2 regions of the Silvimonas soli genome follow, and region 1 is predicted to be linked to the other one. Evidence: predicted binding sites of a transcription regulator. Region 1 holds the regulator's gene; the other holds the start of a gene.
The links. Region 1 encodes sigma-54, which starts transcription at its own class of promoters, with help from an activator protein. Its sites were predicted from a motif close to CTGGCACGCTTCATGCTT; they were not measured.
Positions count from the first base shown of each region.

Region 2: a site for sigma-54 is predicted at 2,131-2,148, ahead of N7220_RS02220 (ANTAR domain-containing response regulator). Genes of this name have one in related genera too.

Region 1 covers NZ_CP106736.1:1,675,449-1,679,865, reverse strand. The annotation lists gene hprK (HPr(Ser) kinase/phosphatase) at 1-46, opposite strand, end outside; gene ptsN (PTS IIA-like nitrogen regulatory protein PtsN) at 27-500, opposite strand; gene hpf (ribosome hibernation-promoting factor, HPF/YfiA family) at 816-1,145, opposite strand; gene N7220_RS07685 (RNA polymerase factor sigma-54) at 1,192-2,601, opposite strand; gene lptB (LPS export ABC transporter ATP-binding protein) at 2,662-3,387, opposite strand; gene lptA (lipopolysaccharide transport periplasmic protein LptA) at 3,432-4,007, opposite strand; gene lptC (LPS export ABC transporter periplasmic protein LptC) at 3,979-4,417, opposite strand, start outside.
Region 2 covers NZ_CP106736.1:492,056-496,472, reverse strand. The annotation lists gene N7220_RS02230 (NAD(P)-dependent oxidoreductase) at 1-332, shown strand, start outside; gene N7220_RS02225 (CmpA/NrtA family ABC transporter substrate-binding protein) at 356-1,528, opposite strand; gene N7220_RS02220 (ANTAR domain-containing response regulator) at 1,644-2,093, opposite strand; gene N7220_RS02215 (hypothetical protein) at 2,427-2,678, opposite strand; gene N7220_RS02210 (GNAT family N-acetyltransferase) at 2,815-3,450, shown strand; gene yfcF (glutathione transferase) at 3,503-4,138, shown strand; gene N7220_RS02200 (hypothetical protein) at 4,193-4,417, shown strand, end outside.

The DNA.
Region 1 (4,417 bases):
TTTCCGCATTATCGATGAACAGCTGTCTAACGGTAATCTGCGGCATACGGTTCCCAGGTGGAAATCAGTTTCCAGGCCGCGTCCACGTCGCTGGCCGTTGCAAGTTGTTCGCGCACGGTTTTATCAGAAAAGAGCTGGGCCAGCTCGGACAATATCTGCAAATGCAGGTCGGTGGCAGCAGCGGGAACCAGCAACACAAAGACCAGGCTCACGGGCTTGCCATCCGGCGCATCAAAAGGCACCGGGCTTTTTAGCCGGATAAACGCGCCGCTGGCTTCTTTCAGACCTTTGATGCGGCCGTGTGGAATTGCCACACCTTGGCCCAAGCCGGTTGAGCCGAGTTTTTCGCGGGCAAACAGGCTATCGAAAATAACGCTGCGCGCAATGGCGTGACTATTCTCGAACAGTATCCCCACCTGTTCGAAAACACGTTTCTTGCTGCCCACGTCCAAATCTAGAAACACATTATTGGCGGGCAGAATTCTGGATATCAGACTCATCGTGTTGCCGACTCACTGACCAAAGCGGCGGGCGTATCCTGCGCGCCCCACCTGTGACGAATTCCGATGGCTGCTTTTGCTCTATTCACCGGTCTGGATAGTGCTCACTGGAACTGCGAACCACACCGCATTTACGGTGCTATTTGATAAGTATTGCGCAATTTATTAGCCAGGACAGTGCAATCTTGCCCCATTAACGTGCCATTGCACTGCACAACCAATACTATTGTACCGCCCAGAATGCATAAACAAAAACGGGAACCAGTATTATTGGCTCCCGTTTGTTGTATCAAAGGACTGGTTAATGCCGGAAAGTCATTCCTCTTCGACGGTTTGCTGATGTTTGATCGCTTCGCCGCGATGATCCATCAAGCATTCTTTGTGTTTCACAATCTGCCGATCAAGTTTGTCGACCAGTAAATCAATGGCCGCATACATATCCTTGTCTGATGCCTCAACGTGGATGTCTTTTCCGCGAACCCGCACTGTGACATCGGCTTTCTGCTGCAATTTTTCTACAGACAGAATCGTGCTGACGTCTACAACCTGGTCGAAGTGTCGCGTTATCCGGTCGAGCTTGCTGGTAACGTATTCCCGTAAGGCCGGGGTCACTTCAACGTGATGTCCGCTGATGTTGAGGTTCATGGCATTCTCCTTCTGGTAAGCCATTAAGACACTGCACCGATAAGGGCTACAGGTTTTTGCGCAGATTGACGGGTGGAACGTTCATGCCCTCCCTGTACTTGGCAACGGTTCGCCGCGCAACCACGATCCCTTGCCCGGATAAAGCTTCGGCAATGGCGCTATCTGAGAGCGGCCGGGTTTTGTCTTCGTTCTGGATCATCTGTTTGATGAGCGCTTTGATGGCGGTGGCCGAACATTCGCCACCGGCTTCGGTGTCAACGTGACTGCCGAAGAAGTATTTGAACTCCAGCAAGCCACGTGGGCTGGTCATGTATTTCTGGGTAGTAACGCGGGACACGGTGGATTCATGCAGATCCAGTTCCATGGCGATATCGCGCAGGACGAGCGGGCGCATGGCGACTTCACCATGTTCGAAAAACGCACGCTGGCGTTCAACGATGGCCTGAGCGACCCGCAGAATGGTTTCAAAGCGTTGTTGCACGCTTTTCACCAGCCATTTGGCTTCTTGCAACTCGCGCGCCAGCACACCGCCTTCGCTACGTTGCAGGATATCTGCATAGACTTGATTGATGCGCAACCGCGGCATCGCGGCTGGATTGAGTCTCACCTGCCATTGCCCCTTGATCTTTTGCACCAGTACGTCAGGTACAACGTAACGTGGTGTCAATGCCGCCCATTGTGCTGCCGGGCGCGGATTCAGACTGGTGATCACACTTTGCGCGGCTTTCAGTGCCGCGTCGTCACATTTCAGTAACCTTTTGAGCTTAGTGTAGTCACGCCCGGCCAATAAATCGAGATGTTGTCCGACGATCTGTCGTGCCAGCTCGCAAGCGGGAGAAGGTGCAACCAGGCGCAACTGCAGGCCCAAAGCCTCCGCAGTATTGCGGGCACCCACCCCAACGGGATCAAACTGCTTGAGTCTGGCCAGTGCTACGGCCAGGTCATCAATTTCAAGCTCCAGATGTGTGACGATCTCCGGCGGGATTTGTTCCAGTAATTCTTCGAGGGACATTGGTAAAAATCCCTCATCGTCCACTGCGTCGATCATGAAAGCCAGGGCAGCATGGTCGCGCTCGGGCAAACGCAGCACCCCCGCTTGATCCAGCAGATGCTCGCGCAGCGTCAGCTCTTTGGCGACCTGGGTGGCCGGATCGAAGTCGTCATCATCGTCACCGTTGCGCGCATTGCCGGTGCCGCTACCCCAGTTCATGTCGTCGCCGCTGCCATCGTAGGCCGGTTCTTGCGGGGTGCTGTCGCTCTCGCCGGAAACAGGTTCGGGACTGTCGGAAGGGTTACTGCCGCCACCATCTTGTTCCAGCAGCGGATTTTCCAGCAGGTAACGCTCGATTTCCGTCTGAAAATCGAGTGTGGACAGCTGCAACAGCTTGATTGACTGCTGCAGCTGCGGGGTGAGGTTCAGTTGCTGCGAAAGACGCAGTTGAAGGGATTGCTTCATGCTGCGTTTATATCCAGACAAAGAGGGTGGCGGTTGATCGGCGCTTTAGGCATGGCGCGGTTACATGCGGAAATGTTCGCCCAGGTAAACCTTGCGCACTTGTTCGTTGGCAATGATTTCGGCTGGATGCCCGGATGCCATCACGGAGCCTTCAGAGATAATGTACGCCCGATCACAAATCCCCAGCGTTTCGCGCACGTTATGGTCGGTAATCAGCACGCCGATACCACGGTCGCGCAGATAAGCAATGATGCGCTGGATGTCCATCACCGCAATCGGATCGACTCCGGCAAAGGGTTCGTCCAGCAAAATAAAGCGCGGATCAGCAGCCAGTGCGCGGGCGATTTCGGCACGTCGCCGCTCGCCGCCAGACAAACTCATGGCGCCGCTGTCACGCAGATGGGCAATGTGCAATTCATGCAGCAATTCGTCCAGTCTTTCGGCGCGGCGGGTGGCGTTTTTCTCGCGCAGTTCCAGCACAGCCAGAATGTTCTGGGCGACCGTCATCTTGCGAAAAATCGAAGCTTCCTGCGGCAGATAACCCAAGCCCAGTTCTGAGCGCTGGTGCATCGGCAGGCGACTGATGTCCTGGCCATTCAGGGTGATTTCGCCACCATCGGCAGCGACCATCCCGACAATCATATAAAAGCTGGTGGTTTTGCCCGCGCCGTTAGGGCCAAGCAAACCGACGACCTCTCCCGCATCCACTCGAATGGCTACGTCACGTACCACGGTGCGTTTGCCGTAGCGTTTCATCAAACCGGAAGCGTTCAGGGATGCAGTCATGGGTTGAGTGGCCGGGCCGTTGTTATCGAGTGATCGGGAGGGCTTCATTGGGCCCCGCTTGCGGTGACTGCACTGGCCTTGGTTGCCGCCGGTTTGGTGGTGGCAGCGGCACTGGCGTCTTTTTTCTTCGGAACGATCGTCACATTGACGCGACCGGCGCCGGACTTGGTGCTGTTGGCGGTGTACTGGTCGTTGTTCAGGTTGTAAGTGATGATGTCCCCAAACACTTCGTTCTGGTTCTTGCGCACCCAGGCACTGTTGGTCAGCACCAGCATGCCGGTTTTCTGGTTGTAATCGTAATGCAGTGACTCAGCATCAACCCATTCACCATCATCTGCCTGCTGGCGAAATTTCACTGGTTTGCCATCGCCTTGCGAATATTGCATGCCATCCGCGTCTTGATGGATCACCAGCTTGTCCGAGCGCAGCGTCATGGTGCCTTGCGTGACAACCACGTTGCCGGTGTACACACCGGTATTGGCTTTCTGGTCGTAAGTGGCCGAATCAGCTTCAATTTTCATCGGCTTTTCACGATCAGCCGTTGAGGCCAGGGCGGCAGTTGCCCCCAGCGCCAGGCTGATTGTCAGGACGCTATTTACTGCTGCGTTGCGCAGGGACATAAGTGGTGCTCACTCTGGATTTAACTAAAAGGGTCTGGCCAGCAAGGTCGGCTTGAAAGCCAACACCCTTGGCGTGGTAGGCACCCATGTCGGCATCGACCGGGGCTTCCGACCAGGCGTCACCGGGTTTGGGTTGATACCAGATTTCCCGACCGTGAATGACCATTTGCGCGTGCTGTGCATCTGGCTGGCGCGTCATCGTGGTGGGTTCGGGCATCCACAATTTTTCGCCTTTGTTGATCGATTGCGCGCGCGTGGTAACGAGGTCGACCCGCGGTTTGCCCGGTGCAGTAGACACAAGGTGCGGATTGTCGAACCAGGCGCTGTCGTTTTCTTCGTAATGGCTGACTTTGTCGGCGTCCAGTCGCTCGAACGGCCGACCCAGTTCGTCAAAGCGCACGGTATGGGTG
Region 2 (4,417 bases), 1.2 Mb from region 1:
GCAATCTGCTGGGCGCACCACAACTGGCTCTCATGAAGAAGGACGCCATTCTGATTAATATCGCGCGCGGTGGCATTGTGGATGAACACGCACTGGCCGCTGCGCTCATGGCAGGTCAGTTGCGTGGTGCCGGGCTGGATGTGTTTGCGGCTGAACCCACGCCGGTGGATGGCCCTTTGCTGAAGCTGCCCAATGTGGTGGCATTGCCGCATCTTGGGTCAGCCACGCTCGAGACCCGCAAAGCCATGGCGGTGAGCGCGGTCAGTAATCTGGTCAATGCGTTGGCGGGCAAGCCGGATTTAACCAATCTGGTCAATCCAGCTGCATTTTGAGAACGGGCAGGGTTGCGCCAGTCTTAGCCGCGCTCGCGCACGCTGAATGAACTGGCATAGCCATCGGGGTTGATGCCGGTCCAGTGATAGCCATCCATCAATACGCTGCTGCGGTATTCATCAACTGGCACGTTCACGCCGATGGCTTCAGCGGCTTCGCGGTAAAGCGCCGTCTGGTTGACCGCCTTGACGACCGTAATGGTGGTGCTGGCAAGTTCACGCGTCATACCCCAGCGCCGGAATTGCGACAGGAACCACAGGCCATCCGACAACCATGGGAAATTGACCTCGCCATCGGCAAAGAAGCGGATAGGCCTTGGCGGCTGACGGAGCGGCGCGCTGCCGTAATTACCCAATAGACGCGCGGTGATCAGATCCGCCGATTGCCCGATGATGGTGGCATCCGCCATCCAGCGTGCGGCTTCTTCGCGATGCGCTGAATCGTCCAGCCAGCGGCAGGCATCCAGCAATGTTTTGATCAAGGCGCGGGCGCTGCCGGGGTAGCGAGTGACAAAGTCCTGGCGGCAAGTCAGGGCTTTTTCCGGGTGATCGGGCCAAATTTCGCCACTGGTCACCACCGTCACACCGTTATGGGCGTTGGAGGCCAGCGTGCTCCACGGCTCACCGGCGCAATAGCCATCCAGTTCCCCTCTGGCCAGCGATTCCGCCATTTGTGACGGTGGGATGGTGACGCTGCGTAAATCGTTCAGCGGATGGATGCCCTGTGCCGCCAGCCAGTAATACAGCCATAACGCGTGGGTGCCGGTCGGAAAAGTATGCGCAAACACCCGGCGGCGTGGCGTGTCTGCCAGCTTCATGCGCAAGGAACCACCAGATGTCACCGCTTCAGCCAGCGAATTGGACAGCGTAATCGCCTGACCATTCTGGTTCAGGGTCATCAGCACCGCCATGTCGGCTTGCTGGCCACCCAAGCCCAGATGAATGCCATAAGCCATACCGTGCAGCATCTGCGCGGCATCCAGCTCGCCACTCAGCAATTTGTCACGCAATGCCGACCAGGATGGCTGGCGGCATAGTTCCAGTGTAATGCCGTAACGAGCCCCCAGATTTCTGACCTGCGCGACGACCAGCGGCGCGCATTCGGCTTGGGCGACGTAGCCGAGCTTCAGATGCGTTTTTTCCGGGATGTCTTGGTCTGACCCGGCCCGATAGGGCGCGAGGGAGTTGGCGGGCATGGTGGTATCAGGTACAGCGCCGAATGGTCTGGCAGGTAGTTAAGATTGCGCTGGCAATGGTTTATATCGACCAACCAATGCCAGCCACAATCGGAAAATTGAAAAGATGCCTGGGTTATAGACCGTTGGCGTGTAACAGCAAAGCGCGATCCGCAGTGATGCGGGCGGTTTCGGTTCGCCGTTGTTGCACGCTGGCGGCTTGGGTCAAACGGGCTACCAGCAAGGCCAGCACGGGCGCCACGCTGGCAGGCGTTGCTTCATGCGAGGCGTAAACCGAAACGCCCAGCTCTCGCGTGGCTTGTTGCAAACGCAAATCGGCAAGCTGATCGCCCATATGCAATCCACGCGGCGCATTGCGGTTCATCACCGCCAGTTGCTCCAGCGTATCGCGCAATGGCGATTCAGCGTCGACCAGCACCAGGTCGGGTGATTGGCCTTCAATGAGTCGGACCAGCCCCGGCGCTGTAGTGGCATCCGGGAGCAGGGCATAGCCACGGCGGGTGAGTGCTTGCCGCACGTCGCCCAGGGCTTTTTCGGTATCGGTAACCAGAAGTATGCGCAGCATGGCTTGGCTTCTTTAGTAACGATGGGTAATCAGGCTAATGCAAGAAGCATGCCGGTGATGTGGCATTGCAACATAGAAGGCAGTGCTTTGATAAGTAAGGAGATTTGCTGATAGTAGAAACCCAGCCCAGTTTTGATTGCGCCATGTTGGTGCAGGGCTGAGTAGTTTTGGCGCATCGGATCAATGATGCGAATTTGCGCAAAGCGTAAGGCAGCTCAAAGCAAGAGCCGCTGAACGGCCTGGCGCTAACGGATGTCTGTTTGAGACGGTAGCGATCCCACAACTAGGGTGTTCGACCCGGCTTGGGTTCGGTATCAACAAACCATCAATAAATCAGTTCAGCAATAACTTTTCGTTCAAAGCGACCAGTTCTTGTCGCGGCTGGCGTTGCTGGCGAGAAGTGCTGACATCGTTTTGGGTTGTGGTCGGGACAACCTGCTGTGCTGCGGCAAGATGCGGGTCGGCAACCATGTCTTTGCAGCCGTAAAGCGCTGCAAGCGTGAGCACCGCGCCGATGGCAAACAGCGGGTAATACAAAGGGGAACGGCGAGCGCGAATTGGCGGAAGGCGAAATTTGCTGAACATCGATAAACCTGTTTATGCAGTACCGCAGTGAACAAGATCCGGAAAAACGGCGCGCCAGGCATTTGTATGCGCGTGGCTCGCAGTGGGTAATGGCTCCGGACAGGCCCGCAGTTTAGGCTGTAAGCATTACGATCAAGTGACATATCAGCTCAAGCTGGCACGGCATGGGGGTGACCACATTATGATTTCTGTCAGGCAGTCCAACTGGCCGCAGCGCATTACAGTGGCGTACTACGCATCGGCAAACCACGATCTGCTATCTTTGTGGGTCTACCTTCATCTCCATTTCCCGGAAATTTATCCGATGTCTGGCACCCTCGATTTTTCGGCCGTTACGGCCAACGACCTGGAAAACCTTGCCGATATCCGTGTGGCTGCCATGCGTGAAAGCCTGGAACGAGTGGGGCGATTTGACGAGAACCGGGCGCGCCAGCGCATGCGTGATCAGTTCAACGCGACTGCCACTCAAAGCATTAATCTGAACGGTGAGCGCGTCGGTTTTTACTGCATGACGCACGAGGCCGACGGCCTTCATCTGCATAATTTTTATCTATTACCCAGCGTGAGCGGACAAGGGTTGGGCTCGCGAGTGTTGCGGCATCTTATGGATGTGGCAGACGCCCAAAACCAACCCATGCACCTGGCTGCCCTGCGTGATAGCGACGCCAACCGTTTTTACGTCCGCCATGGCTTTGTCCTGGCGCGCGAAGAAGAATGGGATCTTTATTACACCCGGCCGGCCCTGACCGTGAAGACCGCCGCCCCGTTGTGATCCAAACCTGCCCAGCCTGCAACTACCCAGCAACCAGACGGAACGAAACATCATGACCACCGAATCGCTCACGCTTTATACCGATGCCCAGTTCCTGAGCCCGTATGCCATGACCGCATTTGTGGCCCTGCAAGAAAAACGGCTGCCATTTTCCGTGCAGGGCATTGACTTGGGTAAAGGCGCGCACTACGCCCCGCAATATCGCAGCCAATCCATTACCGCACGGGTACCGACTTTGGTGGCGGGGGATTTTCATTTGTCTGAATCGTCCGCCATTGTGGAATTTCTGGAAGATACTTATCCAGCGCCAGATTACGCCAATGTACTACCCACCAACCGCTACGAGCGCGCCCGGGCGCGGCAGGTGCAGGCTTGGTTGCGCAGCGATTTGCTGGCGCTGCGCATCGAACGCCCGACCGAGGTGGTATTCATCGCTCCCGAATCTACGCCGCTATCATTTGAAGGCACGGAAGCCGCCGAGAAACTGATTGATGTGGCCGAGCGTTTGATCGCCAATGGCAGCACCAGCCTGTTTGACCAATGGTGCATTGCCGATACCGATCTGGCACTGATGCTCAACCGGCTTGTCAAAAATGGCGATGAAATCCCGGAAAAGCTGCGCCGCTACGTCAGTGCCCAGTGGCAACGGCCGTCGGTGCAAAAGTGGCTGGCCTTGCGCGGGGTTTGATTCGGCAATGCGAGTCGCTTGATTGATAGGGCTAACTGGTTTTGGGGAATCATCATGCTGCCATCTATTGTTATTACGGTTTCCATTTCGCGCGAAGTGGCCAACGTCTATGGGTTTCTGGTTAACCCGTTTAACTGGCCGCAATGGGCGTCCGGTTTGAGTCGGGGAATCCGGCACGAGAACGGCATCTGGTACGCCGATTCGCCCAGTGGGGAGCTACCGGTGCGGTTCACGCCCGCCAACGAATACGGCGTACTGGATCATTACATCAGTCCGGCT